DNA from 2 places in the Anaerosinus sp. genome. Region 1 is predicted to be linked to the other one. Evidence: riboswitches for the same ligand, from Rfam matches in the RefSeq annotation. Region 1 holds a riboswitch; the other holds the start of a gene.
What was found. Region 1 has a riboswitch for S-adenosylmethionine ahead of metA (homoserine O-acetyltransferase MetA). Riboswitches for the same ligand answer to the same signal wherever they lie in the genome.
Positions count from the first base shown of each region.

Region 2: linked by a shared signal. The riboswitch ahead of ACWZFG_RS10145 (MetQ/NlpA family ABC transporter substrate-binding protein) and the one ahead of metA (homoserine O-acetyltransferase MetA) in region 1 are both predicted to bind S-adenosylmethionine.

Region 1 is NZ_CBDNNH010000025.1:67,810-72,736, reverse strand. Features, by position in the region: gene ACWZFG_RS12275 (FGGY family carbohydrate kinase) at 1-81, shown strand, start outside; gene hydE ([FeFe] hydrogenase H-cluster radical SAM maturase HydE) at 274-1,290, opposite strand; gene metA (homoserine O-acetyltransferase MetA) at 1,334-2,272, opposite strand; SAM riboswitch class I at 2,348-2,449, opposite strand; gene trhA (PAQR family membrane homeostasis protein TrhA) at 2,506-3,150, opposite strand; gene ACWZFG_RS12255 (DUF2157 domain-containing protein) at 3,537-4,838, shown strand.
Region 2 is NZ_CBDNNH010000018.1:406,642-411,568, reverse strand. Features, by position in the region: gene ACWZFG_RS10160 (BglG family transcription antiterminator) at 1-179, opposite strand, end outside; gene ACWZFG_RS10155 (D-alanyl-D-alanine carboxypeptidase family protein) at 704-1,861, shown strand; gene ACWZFG_RS10150 (glycerate kinase) at 1,878-3,020, shown strand; SAM riboswitch class I at 3,238-3,340, shown strand; gene ACWZFG_RS10145 (MetQ/NlpA family ABC transporter substrate-binding protein) at 3,427-4,251, shown strand; gene ACWZFG_RS10140 (methionine ABC transporter ATP-binding protein) at 4,275-4,927, shown strand, end outside.

The sequences.
Region 1 (4,927 bases):
CGCCGTAACTTAAATATCATAGAACGTTTTTCGAAAAATTTGGTATCGAAATTGCCAATTCCGTTGAAAATACCTGCTTAGGTACAGCTTATTTAGCCAGTCTAGCAATTGGCTATGGGATTCATTAGAACAGCTTTCAAGCCAATGGCAATTAGACCGTTGTTTTGAACCAAAAATATCATCAGATCATCGCCAAACATTATGTAATCAATGGGAAAAAGCAATTCGTCTCTTTTCAAAGGGCTAAAATAAATAGAGGTGACTAAGTCACCTCTATTTATTTTTTCTAAAGCCATATCCTTCGGAAATTTTCCTACCAAGAGCCAACACCTTTTCACAAATTACCGCTCTGCTCTTTTGCGGTGTATCATCTATGCCGCTTTTCCCTGGATAGAGCTGATATTTTTTTCTATATGATAAAGAGGTAACATTTGGCATGATGACATTTGCACCACCTTGCAATGCGCGGAATCTTGCTGTCTTATCCAATGTTTCCATTGCTGTCGTTGCTGGAATATTAATGTCTGGCATTAACAAACGAATGAGTGCAATCACTTTTAGACTCAATTCCAAATTGCCACTTTCACAATCAGCCAGCGGCGTTGCAGGATTTGGTATGAACGGCCCTAGTCCAACCATATCTAAAGGAAATTCTTTAAAAAACAAAATATCCTCTGCGATGGATTCTAGCGTTTGTCCTGGCAATCCAATTAAACAACCTGAACCAACTTCATACCCAAGCCTTTGCAAATCTTCCAAACAACGCACACGATTTTCAAAGCGCATTCCTGGATTCAATTTATGATATAACGATTGATCTGTCGTCTCAATGCGAAGTAAATAACGATCAGCACCAGCCTCTTTATAAGCTTTATATTCTTCATAAGTTTTCTCGCCAATGCTAAGGGTTATCGCTACATCCATTGCTTTTATCTGCTTTAATATCGCTGTCATTTTATCTACTGAAAAGCTGTCATCTTCACCAGATTGCATTACAATCGTTCTATATCCTAACTCCTTTGCCAATTTTGCTTCCGCAACAATTTCTTCTGGAGATAATCGATACCGATCTACCTCTCTATTTGCACATCTTAATCCACAGTAACAGCAATTCTGCTTACAGTGGTTAGAGAACTCAATCAGACCACGTAAATGCACTTCATCGCCAACGTACCTTTTCCGTACAGCATCTGCGGCATTTGCAAGTCCGCTATAATCACCTAAAAGAATCTCTACTATTTCCGCTTTATTTAACTGCTGGCTTTGCATCACTTTTTCGATTAAATTCATGTTTTCATCTCCATGACTGCATCATTGGCCAATTTAAATATAATTAGCCAATTCCATTATTATAGAAAAGTTTCGTTAAGTCAAATGGTGTTTCTTGATATACATAATAATTTAACCAGTTTCCAAACAATAGATTAGCTACGCTGCGCCATTTTACTAATGGCACTTGCGTCGGATCGTTATTCGGATAATAATTGCATGGAATATGCATATCCATTCCAGCTTTAATATCGCGATCATATTCCGCTTTTAGCGTCATTGGATCATATTCGGCATGACCTGTAATAAAAAACTGCCGTTTCTCCAGATTTGCCACTGCATAAATTCCTGCTTCTCCTTCTGCCTCAGAAAGGATTGTAAGTTCCGGAATTTTTTCAATGTCTTCTTTGCGAACTTCAGTATGCCTGGAATGAGGCACATAAAACTCATCATCAAAGCCTCTAAATAATGGCTCGTAATCTACATTTCTCTTATGTTTATATACGCCAAACACCTTGGGGCTTACCGGATACTTTTTAATTCCATAATGATAGTATAATCCCGCCTGTGAGCCCCAACAAATATGAAATGTCGAATATGCATGCGTTTTACTCCATTCCATAATCCCACAGACTTCTTCCCAATAGTCAACTTCCTCAAAGTCCATTTGTTCTACCGGAGCGCCGGTAATAATAAAACCATCATAATTTTTATGCTTTACATCAGCAAAAGTCCCATAGAATTGCGTCAAATGCTCTTGGGATGTATTTTGTGGTGTATAGCTTGCAGTATAAATAAAATCAACTTCTACTTGAAGCGGAGAATTTCCTAAAAGCCGTAATAATTGTGTTTCAGTTACAGATTTTATCGGCATTAAGTTTAAAATTAAAATTTTTAATGGACGAATATCCTGACTGTACGCTCTATCATCATACATCACAAAAATATTTTCCTTTTCTAAAATACTTGTCGCCGGTAAATTATTGGGAATCTTAATTGGCATAACTAAAACACTCCTTTATTCTCGTATAAAAAATCAAGTCCCTTTCTCAGAGAAAGGGACTTTTATTGCCACACAATCTCATCTTTCAGGAATTCTCCTGCTGGAATTAGCACCACTGCACCACGTGCCGGTTGCTGGGTTTCATCGGGCCAGTCCCTCAACCTCTCTTGATAAGAAATTTATTTAATTTTTGATGAATATATTACCACAATCTAAACCGCTCGTCAATGATATTATCTTGTAATTGATAAAGGTAAAACATAGCCAATAACAGCGATAAAATGCATCGCACTTCCAGCCAGAACAAACATATGCCAAATCGCATGATTATAAGGAACTCGTTTTGCCAGATAAAAGCCTGCACCTGCAGTGTAAGCAAGTCCACCAGCAACTAACCAATAAATCGTCTCAATCGGTACACTTTCCATTAATGGGCGAATAATGATTAAAGCAAACCACCCCATTAAAAGGTAACAAACCGTCGAGAAGATTTTAAAGCGTTTCACAAAGAAAGCTTTAAAAATAATTCCTGTCACAGCTAGTCCCCACATAAGTCCAAAAACAATCCAACCTAAAGTCCCATGAAGTGGAATTAATGCAAAGGGTGTATAATTTCCCGCAATTAGCACATAGATTGCAGAGTGATCAAGGAATTTAAAGAAAGCTTTCTTTTTCTCATTGGTAAAACTATGATACAAAGTAGATGCTAAATACAATAAAATTAAAGATACTCCATAAATCGTACCACTTACTAAGTGCCACAAACCACCATAGTTACCCGCAACAACAATCATTGCAATCAAAGCAGCTACAGATAATACAGCTCCAACACCATGCGTAATGGCATTAATTAGCTCCTCACATTTTGCTCTTAACATGCTACCTCCAAATAATTTATTTATGATATATATTATACCTCCCTTATAAAAAAATTGAAACAGTATTCGGCTTGAAATCCAAGCCGAATACTGTTTCTTTTTGAGCTAGCTCTCTATTCTTTAGCAGCCCCAGCCGCCGCCACAACAGCAGCATAACAATATTATAACGATAATAATAAACCAAACCCAATAGCAATTTCCACCGCCATTAAAGCCCATAATAAAACGCCTCCTTGAAAGATAATGCAGCTCTTAGCTACTGTATACTATGAACCCAGACGCTTTTTTGCTACTATTACAATCATTACCTTCATAAAATTAAAGGAAACTAAAAAACAATAGCGAAAAAATAGTTGTTAAGCTATATCTATTGGAGGTAATCACTCATGAATCAGTCGCATTATGAATGGCTAAAATCACAAGTTCCCATATTAATAGATAAAAAAATAATTTCATCAGATACAGCGCAAAATATCCTTAAACATTATGATATTGAACAAGAGGAAAATGACGATAAGTTCAATCGTATTGTAACTTTCATTGGCGTTATCTTTATCGGGCTTGGGTTGCTCCTTGTTTTAGCCTATAATTGGGATAACCTAACTCGGGCATCTAGACTTTCAATCGCAGTAGGACTGTTATTCATTTCTCAAATCGCAATGTTTCTCGGAATCGTTTACAATAAACTAACAAATACCTATAAGGAATCATTAGCCGCCTTCCAATCTTTAATGATTGGCGCTTCAATCTCTCTCGTTGGGCAAAATTATGAAATTGCACTACACCTGGATACAGTACTACTCATCTGGATGTTTTTAATTTTACCACTTGCATATCTAACCAGAACCGTTTCACCGGCTATTTTATATAGCATTCTCAACATGATTTGGCTCATTGATAATTTCAGTACACCCCAAGCGATCAGCGTTTGGTTATTTATCATACTGCTTATTCCAATTTATCGTCACTTTGATAAAAATATGATCATTTCCTCAACCCCTTTAGCTTGGTTAATCGTAATTAATTCATTAGCTGCATTTATTCTTACCTTTGAAAAATATTTCAACGATTTAATGATGCAATGTTTAACTTTGTTTTTCTGCTTTCTTTTTGTTATCGGTAGTCACCTCGAAGTAAAGACAGCCGTATCTCGCCGCCCATTAACAACCATTGGTGTTTTTGGGCTCATCACTTCCTGCTATTCACTTGTTTTTTCAATATGTTGGCAAAACGTTCCTCAAAATTTCACAAATCCAGTATGGTCTATTATTCTAATCCTCAGCATATTATCTTTAGGATTTAGTTATAAACTCTTCCAAGTCAGCAGCAATTTATTAACAAAACTTCTTTTAGCCTCACCTATTATAATTATCACTGCCTGTCTTCTCGCAGTATTTACAATGCAAGAAATTTATTCGGTTTCTTTAGCTAGTATTTATTTGTTGGCAATTGGACTTTTATTAATGGAAAAAGGATTTCGTCAAGCAAATTCTGCTCTATTAAATATGGGTATGCTTTTAGTTAGTTTTCTAGTAACAGCAAAATTCTTTGATTCTACAATTAGTTTCTGGAATCGAGGCATCGCATTTATTATCATTGGGTTCATATTTATTTTAATAAATTTCCAGATGATAAGACAAAAGAAAAATATTGAAGGTAAAACATCTTTTTCCTCAAAAACAAAATAATTCAATGGTAATTAACCATATAAATCCATGTTTTTATGTTTTTTACCACTAAATCCATTGCTTTTTGTGTTTTTCCCTAGTATAATAGT
Region 2 (4,927 bases), on a different contig from region 1:
TTGTCTAAGTTAAATCCATATTCGCATAATATTTTTTCAACATATGGCAAATCACGGCGAATAGTTTTAGCACTGACTTCTAAATTTTCAGCTATTTCAGAAAGCGTAATTGGAGTTGCAGCTTTAGCTAATTGAAGAAGAATTTCCTTAATCCGCGGATTGAGCTTTGCGCTGTTCATTACAATGCCTCCTCTGTTTATCCGATAGTATGAGTTGGCTTTATCTTAAGATTAATTTTATTATACATTCAAAGTCGGTCAAACTCAATCAAAAGAAATCATGACAAGTCCATATTTATTATGGACAAAATTAAAGATTTCAATTTATTGATGAAAATAAAGTAGGAGGATAAGAATTTAGTCTGTGTAATAGTAAGATATAATGAATTTTTATATAAAGTCTTTCATTAGATAGGTAATGGAGCAACTTAAAGAAACTGTATAAAAATGGACCAATAAAAAACATAATTAACAGTAGGAGAACAATGCTCAAGAATTTGAATGTAAAATGCACCTGTTTAAAAATTCGTAAAAAGTTAAAACCTATGTTATCAGTGTTTGGTTAAATAAAAGGAGAAAAGAATAAAATGATACGTAAGCACCTATAAGGGTTTATTTAGGGATGAAGATTCAGAGGGAGCTAAAATGCCATCTGTATCAAGGTTTGTGCTATTGTCATGGTATCATTCGGGGAGGAATTATTGTTGATTCTACGTAGAGTCGTATATCTATGTCTTATAAGTTTATTTATGTTAATAAAAATATCGGTTGGGTTCGCGTCGCCGGATCTTGAAAAGCTGACAGCACAGGCTGTTATTTTAATAGAAGCAGACACGGGGAAAGTTATTTATGAAAAAAATGCTGAGAAAAAAATGTATCCGGCAAGTACGACAAAAATTATGACGACGATTCTTGCATTAGAAAAAAGTAATTTAAATGATGTAATTATGGTAAGCGAGAATGCTGCTGGGACAGAAGGCTCTTCAATGCAATTAGCGACTGGGGATCAACTGCCGATGATAGATGCGTTGTACGGCATTATGATGTTATCCGGCAATGATGCATCCATTGCGGTGGCGGAACATATCTCTGGCTTAGTTGAGAATTTCGCTGCGCTAATGAATGAAAAAGCACAACGCTTGGGGGCGTTTCATACGCATTTTGCAAATTCTTGCGGGTTACCAGATCCCAATCATTATACAACTGCACATGATTTGGCACGAATTGGAGCGTATGCATATAAAAATCCTATGTTTAGAGAGATTATCAAAACGCAGTATAAATCTTTTTCGTGGCGAGAATACCAAGCCCCCGTTCTATTTGAAAATACAAATTTACTATTGGGAAATTATCAGGGGATTAATGGAATGAAAACAGGCTATACGGAGGCAGCAGGGGAGTGTCTTGTTGCTTCTGCCGAGCGAGATGGTGTAAATCTTATTGCTGTAGTTTTGCACTGCGCGCAGGATTATCGCTGGTATGAGGCCGCGGCGTTATTAGATTATGGCTTTGAAAAAGTAACAATGGAAACAATGGTGACAAAAGAAGGCTCAAGCACTTTTGTGCGTGTAGATGATGGAATTTCTTATCGCGTAAAAGCAAGTCCTAATGAAGATATCAAGATTGCGGTATCTAACGGTGATAGAAATCGTTATGCATTGCAACTTGAAGTACCGACAGTTAGGGCACCTGTGCGAAAGGGACAAGCTGTTGGAAAGATAAATGTACTTTATGGCGAAGAAGTTGTAAGGCAAATAGATTTGCTGGCTGAAGAAGATGTTGAAGCAGGATTCAATATTTTTGCGAAGGTAGCAGGGCTTTTTTATGATGTAATTCAATGGGCAAGAAGTGCTATGGAATAAATAAGGGGGTGGAAATGTGAAAATTATCATTGCACCGGATTCGTTTAAGGGGAGTTTGTCAGCGATTGCGGCGGTCAAAGCGATAGAATGTGGAATGAAGAGAATTTTTCCCGCTGCGGATTTCATAAAAATGCCGATTGCGGATGGTGGTGAGGGAACGCTTGATACGCTTGTTTATGCGACTGGCGGAAGCATTGAAAAAACAAAAGTTATGTCGCCAATTGGTGGAACGGTGGAGGCAAGATGGGGCATCTTAGGGGATGGCAAGACCGCAATCATTGAAATGGCAGAGGCCTCAGGGTTGACATTGGTTGAAGCGGCAAAATGTGATATCAATAAAGCGACGACCTACGGAACGGGACAATTGATGAGGGCGGCGCTTGAAAAAAATTTACATAAGATTATTGTTGCCATTGGCGGCAGTGCGACGAATGATGGCGGCTCAGGAATGGCACAGGCTTTAGGGGCTAAATTCTTAGACGAAAATGGAGAAAGTATAGCGTTTGGTGGAGCAGCATTAACTTCTTTGGCAAATGTTGATTTAAGCAAATTCGATAGAAGAATCGAGCAGGTGGAAGTAGTTGTCGCTTGCGATGTTGCAAATCCGTTATGTGGTGAAAATGGTGCATCAGCAGTATATGGACCGCAAAAAGGTGCAACAACTGATGATGTGCGAAATCTTGATTGCGCATTAGGCCATTATGCAGATATTATGACAAGGGTCACGGGGAAAGATTTTCGGAATAGCGATGGTGCGGGGGCGGCAGGAGGACTTGGAGCAGGACTTTTGTGGTTTACTGGGGCAAGGATGAAACGCGGAATTTCGCTTGTTATGGAAACGCTCAATTTTGCGGAAAAAATCAAAGAGGCTGATTTAGTCATTACGGGGGAAGGCCGTACAGACAAGCAAACCTTATGTGGAAAGGCACCAATTGGAATTGCTGAGATTGCGAAAGCGTATCATATTCCTGTTGTCTGTATCTCCGGCGCATTGGGCAAAGGGTATGAAGAAATTTTTAAGGGCGGCATTGATGGTGTACAAGCAATCCCACACCAACCAATGCAGTTAGAAGATTGTATGAAAAATGCCGAAGTGCTCCTCACGCTTGCCGCTGAACGAGTGGCGAGATTGATAAAAATAGGGCGAGAATTAAAGTGAAAATAGAAAAATAATCGGTAGATAGAAAGATTACTTAATTGAGTGTTTTATAATGAGTAAATATATTGATGATGTAAAATATTTCAATAATAAAGTTTTAGGGCGAGTAAAGAGGCATTAAAATTTATTTTTAAACGGTAATTGTTACAAGTATACGATTTTTTATTGACAAGAGAATTTGTTAGTGATATTATCTAAACCATAATTAAATGAGAAGCTCTTATCAAGAGAGGTCGAGGGACTGGCCCGATGAAACCCGGCAACCGGCAGAAATGCAGTGGTGCCAAATCCAGCAGGAGTATATTTCCTGGAGATGAGAGAAAAGTAGTGTATGAATGATAGGCTCTTTTCCTCACGGAAAAGAGCCTTTTTGTTTGACTGGAAATAATTTTAGGGGGGATTTTAAATGAGAAAAAAGTGGGTAGGGTTGATTTTGGCTATGGTGGCAGTTTTGAGTATGACGCTAATCTCGGGTTGTACTTCCGATAAAAATGCAGATCCTTCGGCGGAAAAAACATCAATAAAGGTTGGGGTAACGCCTGGACCTCATGCAGAGGTTATGGAGGTTGTACAAAAAGTAGCGGCGAAAGAGGGTTTAACTATTGAAATTATTGAGTTTAGTGATTATATTCAACCGAACGTCGCATTAAATCAAGGGGAGATTGATGTGAATAGTTATCAGCATCAGCCATTTCTTGATGCACAGGTGAAAGACCGTGGCTACAAAATCGAAACTTTGGCAAAAACAATTTTGTTCCCAATGGGGGTATATTCCAAAAATTTGACGGCGATTCAGCAAGTTCCGGAAAATGGTGTAATCGCGATACCTAATGATCCTAGTAACGGTGGCAGAGCGTTAAACATTTTAGAAAAAGCGGGTCTGATCAAGTTAAAAGAAAATGCTGGACTTAGTGCGACGGCAGCGGATATTGTGGAAAATCCGAAACATCTTGTAGTCAAGGAATTAGAAGCGGCGCAGATTCCATTATCGTTAAGTGATGTCAGCCTTGCAGTGATCAATACGAATTATGCAGTTTCCGCAGGGTTAGTACCAACGAAAGATGCATTGTTTTTAGAAGATGCAGCTTCACCCTATGCGAATATTTTAGTCGTTCGGTCAGCGGATAAAGAGAATATAGCTTATCAAAAATTTGTGAAGGCTTATCATTCAGAAGAAGTAAAACAATTTGTCAATGACCATTTTGCTGGTTCGGGAATTGCAACTTGGTAAATAGATTAAAGGAGTGAAAAAAGTTGATTCAGCTATCGAATATAGAAAAGATTTATGATGGAGCATCGGGCCCAGTTCACGCATTAAAAGGCATTAATCTTCATATTAAGCGCGGGGAAATTTATGGTGTTATTGGACTTAGCGGTGCAGGAAAAAGTACATTAATTCGGTGTATTAACATGTTAGAACGTCCGACAAAAGGAAAGGTCATTGTTGATGGCGAAGATTTGACAGCGATGTCAGATAGTCAGCTTAGAAAAGCGAGAAAAAGTATCGGCATGATTTTTCAGCATTTTAATCTGCTTTCTTCAGCTACTGTCTATGAAAATGTAGCGTTTCCATTAACATTAATCGGAACAAAAAAATCGGAGATAGCAAAAAAGGTTTTACCTTTGTTAGAATTGGTAGGACTTGCAGATAAAAAAGATCAATATCCTGCGCAACTAAGTGGTGGTCAGAAGCAAAGAGTAGGGATTGCGAGAGCTTTGGCAAGTGATCCGAAGGTGCTTTTATGCGATGAAGCAACTTCTGCGCTTGATCCACAAACGACGAAATCTATTTTGGAATTAATCCGTGATATTAATCAAAAATTGCAATTAACTGTAGTTTTAATTACCCATGAAATGCAGGTAATTAAAGAAATTTGTGATAATGTAGCTGTGATAGAAAATGGTGT